2 regions of the Sphingomonas sp. P2_B6 genome follow, and region 2 is predicted to be linked to the other one. Evidence: riboswitches for the same ligand, from Rfam matches in the RefSeq annotation. Region 2 holds a riboswitch; the other holds the start of a gene.
The links. A riboswitch is a leader RNA that binds a small molecule or an ion and turns the genes downstream of it on or off. The one in region 2 is predicted to bind glycine.
Positions count from the first base shown of each region.

Region 1: another riboswitch for glycine. It lies ahead of gcvT (glycine cleavage system aminomethyltransferase GcvT); the one in region 2 lies ahead of AC1DX5_RS12170 (L-serine ammonia-lyase).

Region 1 is NZ_JBFUDK010000004.1:221,216-233,174, forward strand. It holds gene AC1DX5_RS07715 (DMT family transporter) at 1-766, shown strand, start outside; gene AC1DX5_RS07720 (methyltransferase family protein) at 831-1,298, shown strand; gene AC1DX5_RS07725 (CcdC protein domain-containing protein) at 1,295-1,810, opposite strand; gene gcvPB (aminomethyl-transferring glycine dehydrogenase subunit GcvPB) at 1,874-3,442, opposite strand; gene gcvPA (aminomethyl-transferring glycine dehydrogenase subunit GcvPA) at 3,603-4,961, opposite strand; gene gcvH (glycine cleavage system protein GcvH) at 5,094-5,465, opposite strand; gene gcvT (glycine cleavage system aminomethyltransferase GcvT) at 5,467-6,594, opposite strand; glycine riboswitch at 6,765-6,897, opposite strand; gene AC1DX5_RS07750 (MOSC domain-containing protein) at 6,976-7,623, opposite strand; gene AC1DX5_RS07755 (hypothetical protein) at 7,620-8,225, opposite strand; gene ispH (4-hydroxy-3-methylbut-2-enyl diphosphate reductase) at 8,392-9,348, shown strand; gene thrB (homoserine kinase) at 9,353-10,309, shown strand; gene rnhA (ribonuclease HI) at 10,306-10,758, shown strand; gene AC1DX5_RS07775 (YegP family protein) at 11,177-11,350, opposite strand; gene AC1DX5_RS07780 (NAD(P)/FAD-dependent oxidoreductase) at 11,398-11,959, opposite strand, start outside.
Region 2 is NZ_JBFUDK010000007.1:126,767-138,725, forward strand. It holds gene AC1DX5_RS12165 (translocation/assembly module TamB domain-containing protein) at 1-477, shown strand, start outside; gene AC1DX5_RS12170 (L-serine ammonia-lyase) at 673-2,085, opposite strand; glycine riboswitch at 2,129-2,194, opposite strand; glycine riboswitch at 2,196-2,283, opposite strand; gene AC1DX5_RS12175 (helix-turn-helix transcriptional regulator) at 2,327-3,181, opposite strand; gene AC1DX5_RS12180 (SDR family oxidoreductase) at 3,284-4,162, shown strand; gene AC1DX5_RS12185 (glutathione S-transferase family protein) at 4,150-4,788, opposite strand; gene AC1DX5_RS12190 (M13 family metallopeptidase) at 4,809-6,866, opposite strand; gene AC1DX5_RS12195 (carboxyl transferase domain-containing protein) at 7,038-8,639, shown strand; gene AC1DX5_RS12200 (hypothetical protein) at 8,643-8,984, shown strand; gene AC1DX5_RS12205 (nuclear transport factor 2 family protein) at 9,020-9,493, shown strand; gene AC1DX5_RS12210 (acetyl/propionyl/methylcrotonyl-CoA carboxylase subunit alpha) at 9,496-11,448, shown strand; gene AC1DX5_RS12215 (N-acetyltransferase family protein) at 11,445-11,900, shown strand; gene AC1DX5_RS12220 (SDR family oxidoreductase) at 11,922-11,959, shown strand, end outside.

The DNA of each region.
Region 1 (11,959 bases), on a different contig from region 2:
CCGCCAGGCGGTCGGGGTTCCGCTGGTCGCGACGGTGATCGCGCTGGGCCCCGGGCTCGCGACGATCCGCACCGCCCAACTCGGGGCGCATGTCTTTCGTGCCGTGGTCGGCCTGAGCAGCATGAGTTGCCTGTTCATCGCGGTGACGCTGTTGCCGCTCGCCGAATCGACCACCTTGCAGTTCACCGTGCCGATCTTCGCCACGATCCTCGGCGCGCTGGTGCTGGGCGAGCCGACCGGCTGGCATCGCTGGCTCGCGGTCGTCGCCGGATTCGTCGGCGTGCTGATCGTCGCGCGTCCGGGGACGGGCCATTTCGTCCTCTGGGGCACCGTCGCCGGCCTCTCCGCCGGGTTCCTCGCCGCGATCGTCTCGATCCAGTTGCGCCGGATCGGGCGGACGGAAAGTCCCTACACCACGGTCTTCTGGTTCGCGACATTGTCCATGATCCCGCTGAGCATCGTCTATGCGATGGATCACCAGAAGCACGCGATGGAGGTCTGGCTCCTGCTGATCGGCGTGGGCGTGATCGGCAATCTGGGCCAGATCGCGCTGACCACCGCGCTCAAGCTCGGGCCGGTCTCGATCGTGGTGCCGATGGACTATTCGTCGCTGCTCTGGGCGACACTTTACGGCTGGCTCCTGTTCGGGACATTTCCCGGCCTCTCGACCTGGATCGGGGCGCCGATCGTCATCGGCAGCGGGCTCTATATCGTCTGGCGCGAACATGTCCGACGGCAGACCGAGACCGAGCAGGCGATCGTCTAGCGCCGGGGCCTTGCGTTCGCTGCATCCCTCCCCGCATGATGCGCGGCGATCATCGGAGAGAGCCATGCGAATTGATCCGGACAGCGCGAAAGTGGGCTTCCCGCCCCCTCTCATCTATCTCGGCGTGCTTCTCCTGGGGTTCGCCTGGACCGGCCTGACCGGAAGGCTCGGCCCCGCCGGCACGCTGTCGATCATGACCGGCGGCACGCTCCTCCTCCTCGGTGCCGGCGTGATCCTGGCGGGCTCGGAACGATTCCGCAGGCTGGGCACCGCGACGAGGCCCTGGCGATCCTCGACCCGCCTGGTCACCACCGGAATCTACCGCGTCACCCGCAACCCGATGTATCTCGGCATGGCGATCCTCTATGCCGGGCTCGCCATCCTGTTCGACAGTTTCACCGCGCTCCTGCTGTTGCCGGTCGCGATCCTGCTGATCCGCACCCAGGTCATCGCGCGCGAGGAACGCTATCTGCTCGACAAGTTCGGCGCCGATTATGACGCCTACAAGCAGGACGTCCCGCGCTGGTTCTAGACCTTCGCCGCCCGCGCCTCATCGAGCAGCCGCGTCGCGCGCAGATACATCTCGACGCGCTGCACGGCGAACAGGCCCAGCGCGAGCACGACGAGCATATCCGTCAGCATCGCAACATTCAGGTGCAACGCACTGCTCCCCGCCCTCGCAGCGGCACGCAACCCCACGATCCCGAACAGAAAGGCGATGCCGGCCAGCGAGGCCTTCTGGTTGAGCTGGTGAGTCTCGGGATCGACGGTGATCCGCATCGTCTTGCCGCGCTGCCAGCCGAGCGCGGCGCCGACCGCCAGCGCGACCGCGCACAGCCCCCATCCCACCGGCGTCGGCGGAAACTGGACCAGCATGCCGATGCACACCACCAGATAGATGGCCGGGAAGATCCATAGCCGCTCGATCCGGAGCGGCCGAAGCTGGCTGAGCCGCCGGGCGCGAAAGGCGAAGACCAGAACGAAGATCGCGATCGGGATAGCATAGTGCATCCAGCCTTGCGGCTGCCCGGCATGAACCTGCATCCCGTCCCCCGTTCCTACTGCCTCCCACGATGCCCCGTCACTGTGACGGGTTCGTGACCACCCTTATTCAGCCGCTTGCGCGAGCTCCTGGTCCTTCCACACCAGCACCGGTTTGCGCGCGGCCAGCGTTTCGTCGAGCCGGCTACGCGGCGCGAAATGCGGCGCGGATTTCAGCGCGACATCGCCCGCCTTGGCCCGCTCCGCCACTGACCGCAGCGCGCCGATGAACTGGTCGAGCGCCGCCTTGCTCTCGGTCTCGGTCGGCTCGACCAGCATCGCGCCGTGCACCACCAGCGGGAAATACATCGTCATCGGATGATAGCCCTCGTCGATCAGCCCCTTGGCGACGTCGATCGTCGAGAAACCCTCGGCCAGGTTCGAATCCGAGAACAGGGCCTCATGCATGCACGGCCCCGACGCCCCGAACGGTGCATCGAGCGTGCCGTCGAGCGAGCGCAGGATATAGTTCGCGTTGAGCACCGCATCCTCCGCCACCTGCCGCAGGCCGTCCGCGCCGTGGCTGAGGATATAGGTCAGCGCCCGGGTGAACATGCCCATCTGGCCCTGAAAGGCGACCATCCGGCCGAAGCTGCCAGCATGATGCTCCTCGGCGGTCTCTTCCTCGACGAGACGGAAGCCGTCCGCCGTCTTCTCGACGAAGGGCAGCGGCGCATAGGGCGCCAGCGCTTCCGAGAACACCACCGGCCCCGAACCCGGCCCGCCGCCGCCATGCGGCGTTGAGAAGGTCTTGTGCAGGTTGATGTGCATCGCATCGATGCCGAGATCGCCCGGCCGCACACGCCCGACGATCGCGTTGAAGTTCGCGCCGTCGCAATAGACCAGCCCGCCCGCCGCGTGGACCGCGTCGGAGATCTTGCGCATGTCCCGCTCGAACAGCCCGCAGGTATTGGGGTTGGTGATCATCACGCCCGCCACGTCCGGCCCAAGCCGTGCGGTCAGCGCCGCCAGATCGACCCGGCCTTCGCTGGTCGCGGGGATGTCCTCGACCGAATAGCCGGCAAAGGCCGCGGTCGCCGGGTTGGTGCCATGCGCGCTCTCCGGCACCAGGATCACCTTGCGGTGCCCCTCGCCGCGCGCTTCGAGCGCGGCGCGGATCGCGAGAATACCGCACAGCTCGCCATGTGCGCCCGCCTTGGGGCTCATCGCGACGGAATGCATGCCGGTCAGCGTCACCAGCCAGTGCGCGAGCTGGTGGATCACCTCGAGCGCGCCCTGCACCGTATCGACCGGCGCGAGCGGGTGGATATCGGCGAAACCGGGCAGCCGCGCCATCTTCTCGTTGAGCCGCGGGTTGTGCTTCATCGTGCACGAACCGAGCGGGAACAGGCCGAGGTCGATCGCGTAATTCTGCCGCGACAGGCGCGTGTAGTGGCGCACCGCTTCGGGCTCGGACAGGCCCGGAAGGCCAATCGGCGCCGACCGACTCAGGTTGCCAAGCCGCGAGGCGACCTTGGCCGGGGCCGCAACTTCCACACCCGTGGTCCCGGTCGAGCCGATCTCGAAGATCAGCGCCTCTTCGAGCATCAGCGCCTTGTTGCCGGTGAAGGTCGGGGCGGTTGCGGAACCGGCCTCGGGGCGCTCGGGGCGCCAGCCGCTTGCGTTGATCGTCATGCCTGGGCTCCCCGCACAAACCCGTTCGGGCTGAGCTTGTCGAAGCCCTGCCCTTCTTTTGAACGGTTGAAAGAAAAGAACAGCCCCCTTCGACTGCCTGCACAAGGCAGGCGCTCAGGACAGGCTTCGACAAGCTCAGGGCGAACGGAAGGAGGAGTGGTCATGCCAGCACCTCCTGGAGCGCGGAGGCAAGTGTCTCGACATCCTCCATGGTGGTCGTCTCGGTCACCGCGACGACCAGGCCGTTCGCCAGATCGCTCTCGCCCGGATAGAGCCGCCCGAGCGATACGCCGGCCAGGATGCCGCGATCGGCCAGCGTCCGCACCACGGGCCGCGCCTCGACCGGCAGCTTCAGGGTGAATTCGTTGAAGAAGGTCTCGTTGACCAGTTCGACGCCCGGTATTTGCACGAGCCGCTCCGCTGCGGCGACCGCACCGGCGTGGTTGGTCTCGGCCAGCGCGCGCAGTCCGGCCTCGCCGAGCAGGGTCATGTGGATCGAGAAGGCCAGCGCGCAGAGACCGGAATTGGTGCAGATGTTCGACGTCGCCTTTTCGCGGCGGATATGCTGCTCGCGCGTCGACAGCGTCAGCACGAAACCGCGACGCCCGTCCGCGTCCTGCGTCTCCCCGCAGAGCCGGCCCGGCATCTGGCGGACATATTTCTCCTTGCAGCCGAACAGCCCGACATAAGGCCCGCCGAACTGAAGCCCGACGCCGATCGACTGGCCTTCGCCCACGACGATGTCGGCATCCATCTCGCCCGGCGACTTGATCGCGCCCAGCGCCACCGGCTCGGTGACCACGGCGATCAGCAGCGCCTTCTTCGCATGGCACGCAGCGGCCAGTTCCGACAGGTCGGCGATGCGACCGAGGATATCGGGATACTGGACGACGACGCACGAGGTGTCGTTGTCGATCGCCGCGATCAGGTCGGCGATGTCGGTCCCGGCCGACAGCGAGGGCGTGCCGGTTTCGAGCACGTCACCGGTGAACTTCGCCATGGTCTTCGCGACGGAAACATAATGCGGGTGAAGCCCGGTCGACAGGATCGCCTTGGCCCGCTTGGTCACCCGCCGCGCCATGCCGATCGCTTCCCAGCAGGCGGTCGAGCCATCGTACATCGACGCGTTCGCCACATCGGTGCCGAGCAGCCGCGCGACCTGGGTCTGGAACTCGAACAGCATCTGCAGCGTGCCCTGCGCGATCTCGGGCTGATACGGCGTATAGGCCGTCAGATATTCGCCGCGCTGGATCAGATGGTCGACGCTCGCCGGCACATGATGCTTGTACGCACCGCAGCCAAGGAAGAAGGGCGCGTCGCCCGCCGCCAGATTCTTGCGCGCCAGCGCCGACATATGGCGTTCGACCGCCAGCTCGCTGGCATGGCCCGGAAGGCCGTGGATCGGACCATCGAGTTGGGCAATGGCGGGCACGTCGACGAACAGATCGTCGATCGACCTGGCGCCGATCGTGGCGAGCATCGCCTGACGATCATTGTCGGTAAGGGGCAAATACCGCATTCAAGCAATCTCCCCCCTCCCGCCTGCGGGAGGGGTCGGGGGTGGGCGCCCGGCCAATTCCGGGCGGAGCGTTGGAGGAAAGCGCGAGCCCACCCCCAACCCCTCCCGCAAGCGGGAGGGGAGTACGTCACATCAAAGCTTCGCGACGAAAGCGGCGTAGGCCGCCTCATCCATCAGGCCCTTGAGTTCTTCCGGATCGCTGAGCGTCAGTTTGAAGAACCAGCCCTCGGCCTCGGGATCTTCGTTGACGAGCCCGGGATTGTCGCCGAGCGCGGCATTGCCTTCAAGCACGGTGCCGGAGACCGGCGAATAGACGTCCGATGCGGCCTTGACCGATTCGACCACCGCGGCCTCGTCGCCCTTCGCCAGTTCCTTGCCCTCCGCCGGCACGTCGACGAACACGATGTCGCCGAGCTGGCCTTGCGCGTACTCGCTGATGCCGACCGTGCCGATGTCGCCGTCGACATCGACCCATTCATGATCTTCGGTGAAGTAACGGCTCATCTTACTTGCCTCCTGCTCGGACATAGCGGTGTGGAATCAGCGGCATCGCGGTGACGGTCGCCTGGTGGACCTTGCCGCGCTGCGTAATCTGGATGACGGTGCCGATCGCCGCCATCGCGGCGGGCACATAGGCCATGGCGATCGGCGCACCGAAGCTCGGGGCGAAACCGCCGCTGGTGACCTTGCCGACCTCGGAACCCTCCGCATCGACCACCGCCGCGCCCTCGCGCACTGGCTGGCGGCCTTCGACGACCAGGCCGACGCGCTTGACCGCCGCGCCCTGCTCGCGCTCGAGCAGGATACGCTCGGCGCCCATGAAATTGCCTTCCTCGCGACGGCGCTTGGACAAAGCGAAGCCGAGATCGGCCATCACCGGCGTGGTCTTGGGATCGAGATCATGCCCGTAGAGCGGCAAGCCGGCCTCGAGCCGCAGCGAATCGCGCGCGCCGAGCCCGATCGGCTTCACTTCGGCCTCGGCGGTCAGCGCATCGGCGAGTGCCTCGGCAGCCTCGGCCGGCACCGAAATCTCGAACCCGTCCTCACCGGTATAGCCCGAGCGGCTGATCCACAGCGGCGTGCCGTTCCACTCGAACGCACCCGCGGTCATGAACACCAACGCCTCGACGCCCGGCACCAGCCGCGACAGCACGTCAACCGCCTTGGGGCCCTGGAGCGCGAGCAGCGCCTGCTCGTCCATGATGTTGATCGTGATGTCCTCGGGCAGGTGATCGAGGAGATAGGAGATGTCGTCATATTTGGTCGCGCCGTTGACGACCATGTAGATGCCGTCCTCGCGGCGCGTGACCATCAGATCATCGAGAATGCCGCCATTCTCCGCGAGCAGCAGCGAATAGCGCATCTTCGTAGGGGCAAGCCCCTTGATGTCGCCCGGCAGCAGCGCTTCGAGCGCGGCATCGGCGCCGTCGCCGGTAAAGAGCAGCTGGCCCATATGGCTGACGTCGAACAAACCGGCGGAGTCGCGCGTCCACAGATGCTCGGCCATGATGCCTTCATACTGGACGGGCATGTGATAGCCGGCGAATTCGACCATCCGGCCGTCCCGCGCACGGTGCCACGCATCGAGCGGCAGCGTCTGGATCTCGATTTCGGGGCCTTCGTTGTCACTCAATGCCGGTCTCCGTCACAAGGTGTCACGGCGTTACGCAGCGCATCTTACGCCGCGTTTCGCCGCCCCCTCTGTCACGGGAACCTGAGAGCTTTGACCACCCGCTTGCGCAGGATGGCTTACCCCTTCGGTGGGCCGGGCAAACATCGCCTCGGCCGCTTTCCAGAGTGTCGATAGCCCGCGCGGTCCGGTGTGCCTGAGAGATTCCGGGGCGGTTGCTCCTTCGGCGCCCTGGATCAGGGATTCCATGCCAAGCCATTGCTTTGACAAGGGTCCCACGTCCGGGGTCTCTCCCGCGCGTGCCTATGGAAGTTGCCCTCCATCGACATGCCCGGTGTGACGCGGTGCAGCATGCGAGTCAATCGGCCTTGGTAACGCTTTTAGCTAAGCCATCAATTTGAGGGCACGGTGCCGCCATCCGTCATACAGCAGTTCCATACCCGCAAGGTCACGAAGCGCCGCCGGGTCGTGACGATGGTCCCCGGCGATGAGCAGACCGAAGACGCGGCGGACTGTCCACCCTGGCAAGGGGCGCTCGACCATCGCCAGGGCCTCGCCCGGCTCGGCGGCGCCTTCCTCGATCACGCGGTAATACCATCCGCTGCGCCGTTCCTTGACCATCAGTGCCGGGAGAGCCGGCCAGCGCAGCCGTTCAGCCTGCTTCCAGCAGGGTTGCCGGCCCTGGCTGATCTCGATCAGCGCGCGGCCCAGGCGGAACCGGTCGCCGATGCAGACCTGATCTTCGGTCAGCCCGAGCGTCGCGATATTCTCGCCAAAGGCCCCCGGCGCCGCGAGCACCGGATCGTCCACCCTGTCCTCGCTCCAGCGCGCATAATGATCATGGGGATAATGATGCAGCGCCTTGTCCGGTCCGCCATGAACGGTCGGATCGGCCTGCTCGTCGCCTTCCAGCCCAAGAAAGCCGATCTTCACCGGCCCGGTGACGGGAGACTTGGCGATGGCGCTGTTTTCACCCCGCCCGAGGTACCGGGCCTTACCCGTCAGCAGGGCAAAGGCCCGGACCTCGGTCACCGGGTGGCGTTGTACTTGAGCTGATCGTCGGTCAGCTGAAAGCCGACCAGCGCCTCGAAGGTAGCGCGCAGCACGGCCTGGCGAATCTCCGGACGAGTCAGCGGGTCGACCGCGGCGTCGCTGCCGCCCGCCTTGCGCTTTTCGGTCAGCTTCTTGCGGACATCTTCAGAAAGGCTGGCCGCCGCGCGGGAGATGGTGCTGCTCGCCTGGCCGCTGGCCGTCGCACGGTCCTGCCCGGCATTGAAATGCACGGAGACATGGCCGACGCGCTTGGCGATAACGGCGGTGCCGCCCCGCACGACGGTGATGAAATAGGGCAGACTCACGTCGCGCGCCGTATCGGTGCGCGCCCGGCGCGCCTGGATATCGAAGGTGACGGTGGTGACGATGTCGTCAGTCGCATCGGCGCAGGTGGAGCGGACATTGGTCATCACCGCCGCAACGTCGATCGCGGTCGCCGCGGTACTGGCCGGCGGATCGAACAGGGTGATATCGCCGGTCGCCGCGGGAACGCCGACGGTCGGACAGGCCGAACGGATCGCCGTGATGCCACCCGTTTCGTCAATGTCTCCGGTGGTGGAGCAGCCGCCGGCCAGCAGCATCAGGATGGCGGGAACGGCAATTTTCCGGGCTGTCACGGGCACACGCACCTTATCACATGGGAACACATAGGAAGGGGCCTCGCGCTCGCGCGCACCGGCCCCGGAACGACGCGCACCATAGGAACCGGCTTTCGCGCACGCAAGCAATCGCGTAGAGCCCATCGTGATGACCGATCTCCAGAAACCGCCACTCGAACTGCTCATTGCCGCGCCGCGCGGCTTTTGCGCTGGCGTCGACCGCGCGATCCAGATCGTCGAGCTGGCGATCGAGAAATATGGTGCGCCGGTCTATGTCCGGCACGAGATCGTCCACAACAAGTTCGTCGTCGATGCGCTGCGCGAGAAAGGCGCGATCTTCGTCGAGGAGCTTGACGAAGTGCCGGATGGCGTGCCGGTGGTCTTTTCCGCGCACGGCGTGCCCAAGGCAGTGCCGACCAAGGCAGCGCAGCGCGGCCTCTCCTATCTCGACGCCACTTGCCCGCTCGTCTCCAAGGTGCATCGCCAGGCCGAACGGCTGGTCGCCGCCGGCCGCCACATCGTCTTCATCGGTCATGAGGGCCATCCCGAGGTGATCGGGACCTTCGGCCAGGTCCCCGAAGGATCGATGTCGCTGGTAGAAACCGTCGCCGATGTCGAGACGATGACGCCGTCCGACCCCGCCAATCTCGCTTTCCTCACTCAGACGACGCTGTCGGTCGACGATACCGCCGCCATCGTCGAGGCGCTGCAGCGCCGCTTTCCCGCGATCCAGGCACCGCGTGGCGAGGACATTTGCTACGCCACGTCGAACCGTCAGGCCGCGGTCAAGAAGATCGCCGGCGCTTGCGACGCGATGCTGGTGATCGGCGCGCCCAATTCCTCCAATTCGGTCCGGCTGGTCGAGGTCGCGGTACGCGAGGGCACGCCGGCCCTGCTCGTGCAGCGCGCCAGCGATCTGAATTTCGACTTCCTCGAAGGCGTCCGGACACTCGGCATCACCGCCGGAGCCTCGGCCCCCGAAGTATTGGTCCGCGAACTCGTCGACCGGCTGTCGGAGCGGTTCGAGGTCAGCGAGTTCGAGGTCGAGACCACGCGCGAGACGATTTCCTTCAAACTGCCCCGCGGCCTCGAAGTCGCGGCCTGACTTCATGGCGGTATATACTCAGGTTTCAGCGGAGGCGCTGGGCGCCTTCCTGTCGCGTTTCGACCATGGCGAACTCGTCTCCGCCAAGGGGATCGCCGAGGGCGTGGAGAACAGCAATTACCTGGTCGATACGACCGCCGGCCGCTTCATCCTGACGCTCTACGAAAAGCGTGTGCATCTGGACGATCTGCCCTTCTTCTTTTCGATGATCGATCATCTCGGGAAACACGACCTGCCGGTGCCGCGCGCCCTGCCCGACCGCGACGGCACCGTGATCCATCAGCTCGAAGGCCGGCCCGCCTGCCTGATCGAGTTCCTGACCGGCGTCTCGGTCTCGCATCCCACCATCCCACAGGCCTTTGCCGCCGGCACCGCGATGGGCCGGATGCACGAGGCACTGGCCGATTTCCCCCTGACGCGCACCAATTCGATGGGCGTCGATACCTGGCGGCCATTATTCGAACGCTGTGGCCGCGACCTGGATGGCATCGCGCCGGGGCTGTACGACGATGTCGGTTTCGCGCTCGACGCGGTTCTCGCCGCCTGGCCCACCCACCTTCCGGTCGGCGCGATCCATGCGGACCTGTTCCCCGACAATGTCCTGATGCGCGGCGATGCCGTGACCGGGCTGATCGACTTCTATTTCGCCTGCACCGACATCCGCGCCTATGACCTTGCGGTCATGCACACTGCCTGGTCGTTCGACGCGACCGGAAGCAACGCCAATTGGGCGGTCGGGCGCGCGCTGATCGACGGCTACACGCAGTCGATCGATCTCACGCCCCAAGAACGGGCAGCCCTGATCCATCTCGCCAAGGGCGCCTGTATCCGTTTCCTTTTGTCGCGCGCCTGGGACTGGCTCAACACGCCGGCTGATGCGCTGGTCACGCGGAAGGATCCGCTCGCCTATCTCCGCCGCCTCAGGGCCTATGAGACACAGGGCGCGGGGCAATTCGCATGACGACGGAACTCACCAAAGTCGAAATCGCCACCGACGGCGCGTGCAAGGGCAATCCGGGGCCGGGCGGCTGGGGCGCGGTGATCCGTGCCGGCACGCGCGAGCGCGACATTTCGGGAGGCGAAAAGCTGACCACCAACAATCGGATGGAGCTCAGGGCAGCGATCGAGGGCCTGAACGCGCTCACGCGCCCGTGCCATGTCGTCCTCTCGACCGACAGCCGCTATGTCATGGACGGCCTGACCAAATGGATCAAAGGCTGGCAGAAGAATGGCTGGAAGACCGCTGCCAAACAGCCGGTCAAGAATGCCGACCTCTGGCAGGCGCTGCTGGCCGCCGCCAAGCCGCACCGCATCGAATGGCTCTGGGTGAAGGGCCATGCCGGGCACCCCGACAATGAACGCGCCGACAAGCTGGCCAGCGACGCCGCGATGGCGGCGGGGCGAGGCTAGCGCCTCCTGGTGTCACCCCGGACTTGTTCCGGGGCCGATCGCCGCAAATCTGGACGATGAGGAGTAGCGTCGCATTCGCCAGCGCTCCGCTTGATTCAACACAACGCCTGAATCTGCCATCCATGGGCGATGACCGCGCATGCTCCCGTCTCCAATGCAGCCCTTCGATTACATCGGCGCGCCAATTCCCTGATCAAGCCCAACCAATTCCCTGTTCCGCGCCGGAATTTCCCTGTTCTGCGGAAACAGGGAAACGATCTTCAACACTCTGTTTTTGCACTTATATTTCGCAGACAGCCTGCCCAAAACAGGCCCGAAAACAAAAAATTCCCTGTTCCGTGGCCGGAACAGGGAATTTCGGTGGTCCCATCGTCGATCCATCGGCTGCCGATCGCAGCACGCGATTGGCAGGAAAGACTCAACCCTCTTCGATCGGCGCGCCCGGTCCATTCTTCAGCACCGACTCGATCGCGTTCTTCGCGCCGGCCTTGCTCGAATAGCCCTCGGTCCAGAAGATGATTTCGCTGTTGTACTTGAACTTGGCGACATACTCGCCGGCCTTGTTCTGCTCGATCACGAACTTATGCGCCATGTCTTCTCTCCCTGGCTGATTGACGCAGGTTAGGCTTGGTTGCCCCGTTATACCAGTGCGGCGAATCGGTCCGGCGCATATCGGGCCGGATCGATCGCAGCGACCGCCGGGTCCGCCGGCCGCCCGAGCAGCAGCGCGGCCGCCAGCATCGCGCCGGCGGGCGCGGTCTGGATGCCGAACCCGCCCTGTCCGGCGCACCAGAAAAAGCCGGGAAGCCGCGGATCGAACCCGTAAACGGGCAGCCGGTCCGGTGCGAAACTCCTGAGGCCGGCCCAGCGCCGCTCGACCGCGGTCACGCGCCAGTCGACCACCTGCTCGAACCGGTCGATCGCGATCGCCACATCGATTTCCTCGGGCTGGACGTCGCACGGCGCGACTCGGGTCTCGTCATGCGGGCTGAGCCACAGGCGCCCGCCCGCCTCCGGCTTGAAATAGAAATTGCCCGAGATGTCGGCAACATGCGGCAGCCCGGCGGGCGCGGCAGGATGGGTCCGCAATTGAGTCATGGTGCGGCGATAGGGCTGGATCCCGACCGGCATCGCGCCCGCGATCCGCGCCAGCTCGTCCGCCCATGCGCCGGCGGCATTGACCAGGATCGCCGCGGCGACG
Region 2 (11,959 bases):
CGGGCGACGGCGACGCTCTCCGGCACCGCGATCACCATCAATATCGGTGGCCGGGCGCAGAACCCGCAAATCACCTTCACTTCCTCGCCCAGCCTGCCGCAGGACGAACTGCTCTCGCGCATCCTGTTCGGCAACTCGATCACTGAGCTGTCGCCGATGCAGGCGATCCAGCTCGCCTCCGCGCTCAATTCGCTGCGCGGCTCGGGCGGCGGGCTGAATCCGCTGGGCAAGCTGCGCTCCGCCTCTGGCATCGATCGATTGCGCGTGCTGGGCGCGGACGAGGCGACCGGGCGCGGAACCTCCGTCGCCGCGGGCAAATATATCTCCAACGACATCTATGTGGAGATCGTCACCGACACGCGCGGCTTCACCGCGACGCAGATCGAGATCGCCTTGTCCAAGGCGCTGAGCATCCTGAGCCAGACCGGCGGATCGAACGGGACCGCGATCAACCTGCGCTATTCGAGGGATTATTGACGAGCGGCTCGAGGTGTAGAGCCGAAACCCATACCGCCTTCCGTTCGTCCTGAGTAGCCATTGAGCTTGTCGAATGGCGTATCGAAGAACAGGCGTCATGCGCTCCAACTGTCCTGCGATACGGGTCTTCGACTTCGCTCAGCCCCTACTCAGGACGAACGGTTTGATCCTTGCACCTATTGATCCAACTGCCTGTCAGCACTCCACCACGTTGACGGCGAGACCGCCCAGGCTGGTTTCCTTGTATTTGGAACGCATGTCCTCGCCGGTCTGGCGCATCGTCTCAATCGCCTGGTCGAGGCTGACGATGTGCGTGCCGTCCCCGTCGAGCGCGAGATAGGCGGCGTTGATCGCCTTCACCGCGCCCATCGCGTTGCGCTCGATGCAGGGCACCTGGACCAGCCCGCCGATCGGATCGCAGGTGAGGCCGAGATTATGCTCGATGCCGATCTCCGCGGCATTCTCGATCTGGGCGTTGGTGGCGCCGAGCACCGCCGCGAGGCCGGCGGCGGCCATCGAGCAAGCCACGCCGACCTCGCCCTGGCAGCCCATCTCCGCCGCCGAGATGGAGGCGCGGGTCTTGTAGAGCATGCCGATCGCCGCCGCGGTCGAGAGGAAGATGCGAATGCCCTCGCGCGTCGCCGGGCCCTCGAACGTCTCGTAATAGCGGATCACCGCGGGGATGATGCCCGCGGCCCCATTGGTCGGCGCGGTGACCACGCGACCGCCGGCCGCATTCTCCTCGTTCACGGCCAGCGCCCAGAGACTAACCCATTGGATGGTATGCGACGGAGCGCCGCGTTCCGAGCGGGAGATCAGTGCTTCGTGCAGCCCCTTGGCGCGGCGACGCACGTTGAGGCCGCCCGGCAATATGCCACCCTTCACCATGCCGCGATCGATGCAGGCGCGCATCGCATCGGCGACGCCGTCGAGCAGCGCGTCGGTCTCGGCCGCGGTGCGCCAGGCAGTGTCGTTGCGGCGAACCAGCTCGCTGATCGAGATATGCTCTGCCTCGGCCGCCAGCAGCAGCTCGTCACCCGACGTGAAGGGATGGCGCACCGCGACATTGCCAAGCTCCGGCCGCTCCCCGCCGCGCCGGATCGTGCCGCCGCCGACCGAATAATAGCGCAGCGTCTGCGACGTTCCGTCGGGGAACCAGGCAGTCAGATCGAGAGCATTGGGATGTTCCGGCTCGAAGCGTTCGGGATGGAAATCGATCCCGCCCTTGCCGTCCAGCGCCACCGGATAGCCGCCCTCTCCGCCTCCTCGCCCGAGCGGCAGCGCATTGTCCGCGCGGAACCCGGCGACCAGCGCCGCCGCCGTTTCCGGATCGACCGTTTCCGGCTCCCAGCCGGCCAGGCCGAGCAGGACCGCGACGTCGGTGCCGTGGCCGATGCCGGTCAGCGCAAGCGAACCATAGAGGCTGCAGCCGACCCTGGTCGCGCGCTCCGGCAACGCCAGGATGGTCCGCGCGAAATCCGCCGCCGCGCGCATCGGCCCGACCGTGTGCGAGCTGGAGGGGCCGATGCCGATGGTGAACATCTCGGCGATGCTGATCGGGCGAAAGCGCGGGTCCGGAAAAGTCGAGGTCGCGAGAGGTGAGGTCACCGAGGCATGCTCCTGTCAGGCGCTGTGCGCGCCGTTGCATGCCCCCTCTGTCCCTTTGCCTGAGATCGCTATCCCGTCGGCGGGTGCCGTGGCACCACTCTCCAGAGTGTCTGTGTCGCGCGGTCCTTTTGCCTGAGAGTTTCCGGGGCGGTTGCTCCTTCGGCGCCGGCCAAAGCCGATCTCTCCCGTGCGACGACCGATAGGTGAGCGAGTGCCCGCGCCAAGTCAATCGCCACGCTGGTCAGGATGCCCAGGCAGCGCGGGATTCCGTGGCGGGCGCTTCCCATCCGTCGACCAGGGACTGGATGAGCGCCCGGTCGTCCGGCGTCGCCGGGTTGTAGACGATCAGGCTGAGGTCCGGCCGGCCGTCCACCGCGAAGGCGGAATATTCCAGGGCGATCAGGCCGACCTGGGGATGGCGCAGATGCTTGGTCCCGTCGCCATAGGTCCGCACTTCATTGTCCTGCCACATCGAGGCGAATTCCGGGCTCGACCGGCAGAGTTCCTCGACCAGCGGCGCGACCTCGGCATCGGCGCCAGCGCGTGCGGCGTCGATCCGGAAGGAACTCACGACGAAACGGGCGACCGATTCCCATTGCGGCTGCGCCGCGCGGACGCGATCGTCGCAGAAGATCAGGCGCAGGATATTGCGCTGGCCGGGCGGGATCGAACCATAATTGGTGAGCACGACCGCCGCGGCGCGGTTCCAGGCGACGACGTCCCAGGTCGCGGTGCGCACGATGGCGGGACTGCAGGTCAGCACGTCGAGCAGCCGCTGCAAGCGCGGCGTAATCGAATCGCTACCACGATACTGGGCCGCGGGCGGGCGACCGAGACCGAGCAGGAACAGATGCTCGCGCTCGACCTCGGTCAGGGTCAATGCCGTCGCGATGCGGTCGAGCACTTCGGCCGAAGCTTTTCCGCCGCGCCCCTGTTCGAGCCAGGTGTACCAGGTCGGGCTGATATTGGCGCGCTGCGCCACTTCCTCGCGGCGCAACCCCGCGGTCCGCCGCCGCCCGGCGAACCCGAACGAGGCGGGATCGAGCCTGGTGCGCCGGTTCCGGAGATAGGTGCCGAGCATATTGTCGTCGGACATCGTGGCGCATCCAGTTAGTGTTTATACCAGGATAATGTCACTACTTTACCTGCATAAGAGCGATCACGACAATAGACGGGTCGAAATGCTGGAGATGAGCAGATGCGCGTATTTGTAACGGGTGCCACCGGCTGGGTCGGGTCGGCGGTGGTCGAGGAACTGGTTAGTGCCGGCCATCAGGTGACGGGACTGGCCCGGTCCGCGGAAAAGGCAGCGACGCTCGCCGCGGCCGGCGCCGAAATCGTGTCCGGGACGCTCGACGACCTCGATATTCTGCGCGGCGGCGCGGCGGCGGCGGACGGCGTGATCCACACCGCGTTCAACCATGATTTCTCCCGGTTTGCCGAGAATGCGCGGCAGGACCAGCTGGCGATCGAGACATTGGGCAGCGCGCTGATGGGGTCGGACCGGCCGTTGCTCGTCACCTCGGGCTTTGCGTTGCTCGCGCCGGGCCGGGTCGCGACCGAGGCGGATCTGCCCGCGTCGCACCCCTCCTACCCGCGCCGGTCCGAGGCCGCCGCGATAGCTCTGGCGGCGCGCGGCGTGCGGGCCGCCTCCATCCGGCTGGCGCCGTCGGTGCACGGCACTGGCGACCACGGCTTCATCCCGTTCCTGATCGGCCTGGCCCGCGAGAAAGGCGTGTCCGCCTATATCGGCGACGGGGCGAACCGTTGGCCTGGGGTACACCGGCTCGACGCCGCGCGCCTCTACCGGCTGGCGCTCGAACAGGGCGCCACCGAGGCCGCCTATCACGCGACCGGCGACGAAGGAGTCGCGTTCAGGGACATCGCCGCGGTGATCGGGCGGCGGCTCGGCGTGCCGGTCGAATCGCGTACACCGGAGCATTTCGGCTGGTTCGCCGATTTCGCCGGGGCCGATATTCCGGCATCGAGCGCGCGCACGCGGTCATTGCTCGGCTGGGAGCCGACCGGCCCGGATCTGCTGAGCGATATCGACCAGCCCGGCTATTATGCTGCCTGATCCGGCATCGTCAGCTTGAACGCCTGACAGGCCTCGGCGAATTCGGGGAGCGCTTCGCACCGCGCGGCGTGCTCCCCCAGGGCGACCCAGCCATCCATGACGAACTGATCGGCCAGCGCCTCGCTGACGAAGCGGTGCATCGTGCCGAGCAGGACGTCGGCATGGCTCATCGTCTCGCCGAGCAGCCATGGGTCCTTCGCCGCCGCGCGCTCGCGTTCGAGCAGGTCGAGCGTGTCGATCACCTGGGCACGGCAGCGTTCGACCCACATCTTGTGCCCGTCGCGAAAGGCACGCTCATAGACCAGGCTGACCGCCTTTTCCGCGACGCCGGCGGCGAAGGCGCAGGTACGGAGCAAGGCACGGCGATCGTCGCCGCGGCGGGTGAGGAAGGCGCGTTCGGGGCCGACCATCTCGTCGAGCGCATCGACGATCGCGCCGCTGTCGGTCAGCGCGACGCCGTCCTCATAGACCAGGGTCGGCACGCGCCGCAGCGGGTTGTAGCGCGCGATCTCCTCGACATCGCCGAACGCCGACAGCGGCGCGTGGCGATAGGGCAGATCATAGAGCTTCAACGTCACCGCGACGCGGCGGACGAAGGGCGAATCATATTGTCCGATCAGCAACATGGTCCGCCCTTCCCGTCCTTTTACCAGACCTTCACGCGCGCACTGGGTTCCAGATACAGCTTCTGGCCCGGCTGCACGTCGAATGCCTTGTACCACGCATCGAGGTTGCGAATGGTCTGCGCACGGAAACGGCCCGGCGAATGGCCGTCGGTCGCGACCTGCTGACGCGTGGACTTCTCGCGAGTCTTCTCGCGCCAGCTCTGGGCGAAGGCGAGCATGAAGCGCTGATCGCCGGTCAGCCCGTCGATCACCGGCGCTTCCTTGCCGCCGAGCGAGGCACGGTACGCCTCGTACGCCGCGGTCAGGCCAGCAACGTCGGCGATATTCTCGCCCAGCGTCTGTTCGCCGCTGAGGTGAAGGCCTGGCAGCGCCTCATAGGCGTCATACTGCTTGGCAAGCGCCGCGCTCTGCTCCTTGAAATGCGCGAAGTCGGCCGGGGTCCACCAGTTGCGCAGTTTGCCGCTCGAATCGAACTCGGCGCCGGTGTTGTCGAAGCTGTGGCTGATCTCGTGCCCGATGACCGCGCCGATCGAACCATAGTTCGCAGCCGCGTCCGCCTTGGGATCGTAGAACGGCGCCTCAAGGATCGCCGCCGGGAAGTTGAGCGCATTCTGCAGCGGCAGATTGACCGCGTTGACCGTCTGCGGCGTCATCCACCATTCGCCCTTGTCCGGCGCCTTGCCGATCTTGCCGAGCTGATGCCGGTATTCCGCGAGGCGCGCACGCTGCAGATTGCCGAGCGGATCGTCCGCCTTGATCTCCAGCGACCCGTAATTGCGCCAGCTCTCGGGATAGCCGACGCCGACGCGCATCGTCTCGATCTTCTTGCGCGCTTCGGCCTTGGTCGCAGGCGCCATCCAGGTCAGATTCTCGACGCGCTTGTCGAAGGCGGCGAGGATGTTCTTCACCATGTTCTGGATGTCGGTCTTGGACGAGGCCGGGAAGAATTTCGCGACATAGATCTGGCCGACCGCGTCGCCCAGGCTGTTGTTCACGGCGGCGATCGCCCGCTTGTCACGCGGCCGCGCCTGCTGCGTGCCGCTCAGCGTCTTGCCATAGAAGTCGAACGAGGCGTCGTCGAAGGCCTTGGGCAGCACCGGCGTGACGGTGTTGATGTGGTGGAAGGCCATCCAGTCCTGCCACGCTTCCAGCGGCTCGCTCGCCACCAGGGCGGAGAGCTTCGCGGTGGGGGCGGGATGCCAGACGATGAAGTCCTGCTGGCCCGAAAGGCCCGCCGCACCAAAAAAGGCGTTCCAGTCCAGGCCCGGCGCCTTCTTCGCGAAGTCCGCCTGTTTCCACGGGTTGTTCGCCTTATGGACGTCCTGGCTCTCGATATAGCCGGCATGCGCCGTGGCGATCTTTGTCTCGAGCGCCATCACACGGTCGGCGCGCGCGGCGGGATCGCTCAGGCCGGCCAGGGTGAAGACCTTGGTAACATAGGCCTTATAGGCGGTGCGGACCTGCGCCATGTCGGGCTTGGCCGAGACATAATAGTCGCGCTCGGGCAGACCGATGCCGCCCTGAAGCAGATACGGCACGGTCTGGCCCGGATTGTCGAGCGCCTGGGTGACGAACAGGCCGAACAGATGCTCGGTCTTGAAATTGGTCGCGTTGAGCGGATCGACATCGGCGCGAAGATCGGCGCCGAGGGCCTTGGCCAGGGCGGTCTTGTCCGCAATGGCGGCGATCGCGTCCAGCTCGGGCTTGATCGGGGCGAGGCCGCGCTTCTCGATGCCGGCGGTGTCGAGATAGGCATTGTAGAAATCGGCGATCCTGCGCTGGTCGGTGCCGGCGGCGGCATTGGCCTTGGCGGCTTCCGCGATCAGCTGCGCGTTACGGCCTTCGGCGATGTTGAACACCTGAAGGAAGATGCCGGTGCTTGACCGATCGGCCGGGATCTCGGTCTTGGCGCGCCAGCCGCCATTGGCATATTCGTCGAAATCGTCGCCGGGTTTGACGGCCTTGTCGAGCCCCGCCACGTCGACGCCGATCGCGGTGCCGGCAACAGGCGTGGTCGCGCTCTGGGTGCAGGCAGTGGTGGCGAGCAGGGCAGCGAGAAAAATCGTTGAACGCTTCATGTGATAGACCTCTCCAAGGTGTATGGCGCGGGGGATACACCCGTGTTTTCGGTTACACCAGATACCAACGCCGCCGCTTCCTCGCGCCGCCGCACAGAGACTTATGCCGCGAGCGTCGCTTCCCATTCGCGCGATCGCTGTCTAGTCAGGGGCCAAGATGAGGATGAAATCATGAGCGCGCCGGCTCTCGACACCAAGCTATCGCCGGAGAGCGAGACCTTCCGCGCCAACGCAGCGCATAACCGGGCATTGGCGGAGCGACTCCGTGCCGACGTCGCGCGGACGGCGCTTGGCGGGTCCGAGAAAAGTCGCGAACGGCACGCGTCGCGCGGCAAACTGCTCCCACGCGACCGGGTGGAGCGGTTGCTCGATCCGGGATCGCCCTTGCTCGAGATCGGGCAGCTCGTCGCGAACGGGCTGTATGACGACGAGGTGCCGGGGGCCGGCGTGATCGCGGGCATCGGCCGGGTCTCCGGCCGGCAGGTGATGATCCTGTGCAACGATGCCACGGTGAAGGGCGGGACCTATTATCCGCTGACGGTGAAGAAGCATCTGCGCGCGCAGGAGATCGCCGAGGCAAACCGCCTGCCCTGCATCTATCTGGTCGATTCGGGCGGCGCCAACCTGCCGTACCAGGCGGAGGTGTTCCCCGACCGCGACCATTTCGGGCGGATCTTCTTCAACCAGGCGACCATGTCGGCCAAGGGCATTCCGCAGATCGCCTGCGTAATGGGCAGCTGCACCGCGGGCGGCGCCTATGTGCCGGCGATGTCCGACGAGACGGTGATCGTGCGCAACCAGGGCACGATCTTCCTCGCCGGCCCGCCGCTGGTGAAGGCGGCGACGGGCGAAGTGATCTCGGCCGAAGAGCTGGGCGGCGCGGAGACGCATGGCCGCAAGTCCGGCGTGGTCGACCATGTCGCCGAGAATGACGAGCATGCGCTGACCATCGTGCGCGACATCGTCTCCACGCTGCCCGAGAACCGGAAACCCGACATCGCGCTGGTGGAACCCCGGGCGCCGAAGTTCGATGCGGAGGAGCTGTACGGGATCATCCCGTCCGATGTCCGTGCACCCTATGACGTGCACGAGGTGATCGCGCGGCTGGTCGACGCGTCCGAGTTTCACGAGTTCAAGGCGCTCTATGGATCGAGCCTGGTGTGCGGTTTTGCGCATATCTGGGGCATGCCGGTCGCGATCCTCGCCAATAACGGCGTGCTCTTCTCGGAGAGCGCGGTGAAGGGCGCGCATTTCATCGAGCTGGCGTGCCAGCGGCGCATTCCGTTGCTGTTCCTGCAGAATATCTCTGGCTTCATGGTCGGTGGCCGCTACGAAGCTGAGGGCATCGCCAAGCATGGAGCCAAGCTCGTCACCGCGGTGGCGACGGCGAGCGTGCCCAAGATCACCGTGCTGATCGGCGGCAGCTTCGGCGCAGGCAATTACGGCATGTGCGGCCGGGCCTATTCGCCGCGGTTCCTGTTCAGCTGGCCCAACAGCCGGATCAGCGTGATGGGCGGCGAGCAGGCGGCCTCGGTCCTGGCGACGGTGCACCGCGATGCGGAGAGCTGGACCGAGGAAGAGGCCGAGGCGTTCAAGGCGCCGATCCGCCAGAAATATGAGGACGAGGGCAATCCCTGGCACGCGACGGCGCGGCTGTGGGACGACGGCATCATCGATCCGGCGCAGACGCGCGATGTGCTTGGTCTGGCTTTTGCGGCGACGTTGAATGCGCCCATTCCGGAAAAGGCGTCGTTCGGCGTGTTCAGGATGTAAGCGATGGAATTCGAGCTCGAGGACGGCCTGGTATTCCCAAGGCCCAATGCCGCGACGCTGGATGCGCAACTGCGTATCCTCGCACCGGACAGCAGGAACAGCTTCGCGATCCTGACCCTGTCGGATGGCGATTACATGCAGACCGCCTGCGAGGGCGATGGCTACGTCATCGAACGGCAATCGCAGGATCCGGTTCACCATTTCCGGGCGGTCAGGCCAGCGGGTGGCACGCTGTTCACGATCGACGAAGTGATCGCGGCCTTTGCCGCCTTTGCGTACGAACCGGCTCATCCGCTCTTCCTCGTCTGGGAATCGATGGACGATGAGCTCGGAATATCATCGTGACCGTCGAGACGACGCCTTTCCATGGAGTCCTGTGAATGTCCCTGATGCTTGCGCTTCTCGCCCAGGTCACGCCGATGCAGCCGATGCCGAAGGGCACCGGCCTGCCGCCCCCCGGCACTGACGAGGGCGCGGTGATGGCGCCGATCAACGCATTGTTCGCCGGGCTGGCCGCACGCGATTCCGCGGCGATCCTGGCCCAGCTTCGTAGCGAGGGCGGCGCGACCGTGGCCAATGAAGCGCCGAACGGCACACGCACCGTCCGCCATATGAGCTGGGCGGAGTTCGCCGCCGGGGTCAAACCCGGCCCGGAGAAATATGAGGAGCGCATCAGCAACCCAGCGATCGAGATCGACGGCGACATCGCGATGGTCTGGGCGCCCTATATTTTCCTGATCGACGGCAAGGCGCATCATTGCGGCGTCGACCATTTCGATCTGGTCCGCGAAGCCGGCGCCTGGAAGATCGTCAACATCACCTGGACCGCGCGCGCCACGGGTTGCGAGGGCTGATCTTGCTGAAATCCCTTCTCATCGCCAATCGCGGCGAGATCGCCTGCCGGATCATCCGCACCGCGCGGGCGATGGGCGTGCGCACCGTCGCGGTCTATTCGGATGCCGATGCCAAGGCGCTGCATGTGCGTCAGGCCGATGAGGCCGTGCATATCGGCCCCTCCCCGGCGCGCGAGAGCTATCTGGTCGGCGAGAAGATAATCGCCGCTGCGAAGCACACCGGGGCCGAGGCGATCCATCCGGGCTATGGCTTCCTGTCGGAGAATGCCGACTTCGCGCAGGCGGTGATCGATGCCGGCATTATCTGGGTCGGGCCCAAGCCCGATAGCATCCGCGCCATGGGGCTGAAGGATGCCGCCAAGGAGCGGATGATCGCGGCGGGCGTGCCCGTGACGCCGGGCTATCTCGGCGAGGACCAGTCGCCGGAGCGGCTCGCGGCGGAGGCTGCGGCGGTTGGCTATCCCGTGCTGATCAAGGCGGTTGCGGGCGGTGGCGGCAAGGGCATGCGCCGCGTCGAAGCGCCGGAGAATTTCGCCGACGCGCTGCTGTCCTGCCAGCGCGAGGCAGCATCGTCCTTCGGCAACACACAGGTGCTGATCGAGAAATACATCCTCTCGCCGCGGCACATCGAGGTGCAGGTGTTCGGCGATGCCCAAGGCAATGTCGTCCATCTGTTCGAGCGCGACTGCTCACTGCAACGCCGCCACCAGAAAGTGATCGAGGAAGCCCCTGCCCCCGGCATGGACGAGGTGACGCGCGAGGCGATCTGTGCCGCAGCGGTGAAGGCGGCCAAGGCAGTCGACTATGTCGGCGCCGGCACGATCGAGTTCATCGCCGACGCCAGTGAAGGCCTGCGCGCCGACCGCATCTGGTTCATGGAGATGAACACGCGGCTGCAGGTCGAGCATCCGGTGACCGAGGAGATCACCGGGCAGGATCTGGTCGAGTGGCAGTTGCGGGTGGCGAGCGGGGAGCCGCTGCCGAAGCGGCAGGAGGAGCTGGCTATTGATGGCTGGGCGATGGAGGCGCGGCTTTATGCCGAGGATCCACGGAACGGGTTCCTGCCCTCCATCGGCGAGCTCGAATCATTCAAATTCATGACGCCGTGGGAAGACCAATGGACCACACGAAAGGACATGGGATATGATTGGGGCGACGTCGTTTCTCCTTTCTACGACCCCATGCTCGGCAAGCTGATCGAGCATCGTGAAAGCCGGGAGGAAGCGGCGCGGGAACTGGCATCCACCTGCGAAACCGCGCAGATCAGTCCGGTGCGGACTAACTTGGCCTTTGTCGCCCGTGCTCTCGATCATCCTGATTTTCTGGCCGGCAAGATCGACACCGGCTTTATCGATCGACATCTCGCGGAACTCGCGACGCCTGAACTTCCCGTCGAGACCATGGCAGCAGAAGCTGCCTATGACCTAGGTGAACTCGACACGAAAGGGCAGGATCCCTGGAACAATCTCGGCTTCAGGCTCAATGCCGAGCGCCGTGCACCCGTTCGGGTGGTGGACGAATTTGGCGTCGTTCATGAGAGCAACCTAGTCGAGCGGTTCACTTCGCAAGCCTTGTCGATCATCGGCCAGAGCCTGATGAATACCGATTATGCCGGCCCGGGTTTACATTTTGGCGGGTTCGAACGGGACGGGACCGCGGTCAGCTTTGCTGACGGCGAACATCGCAGCTTCCGCCTTTACGAACCACGCGGAACCGCCGTCGGCGCATCTTCTGACGGCACCATCCTCTCCCCCATGCCCGGCCGCATCATCGCGGTCGAAGTCGCAGCAGGCGCCACCGTCACCAAGGGCCAGAAGCTGCTCACCCTCGAAGCGATGAAGATGGAGCACAGCCTCGTTGCGCCGTTCGACGGAACGGTGGCGGAGCTTGGCGCGGAGACCGGCGGACAGGTGAGCGAGGGTGCGGTGCTCGCCCGGATCGAGCGGGCCGCATGAGCATCATCTTCCGCCCAGCGACCGCCGATGATCTGCCCGCGATCGTCGCGCTGCTCGACGATGACGAGCAGAGCAAGGGGCGCGAGGATGCGAGCCTGCCGCTCGATCCGCGCTATCTCGCCGCGTTCGAGGCGATCGTCGCCGATCCGAACCAGATGCAGGTCGTCGCCGACCTCGACGGCGCGGTGGTCGGCACGATGCAATTGAGCTTCCTGCCAGGCATCGCCTTTCGCGGCGGCTGGCGCGGGCAGATCGAGGCAGTGCGGATCGCGAGCAGCCTGCGCGGCCAGGGACTCGGCAAGCAGATGATCGAATGGGCGGTTGCGCTGTTCCGCGAGCGCGGCTGCCATATGGCGCAGCTCACCTCCATGTCGACGCGGACCGATGCGCATCGCTTTTACGAGCAAATGGGCTGGAACAAGAGCCATGCCGGGTTCAAGCTGAAGCTCTGAAAAACAAACCAGGGGATGGATATGGCCGACGGCTTCGATTTCACCGGCAAGACCGTGAT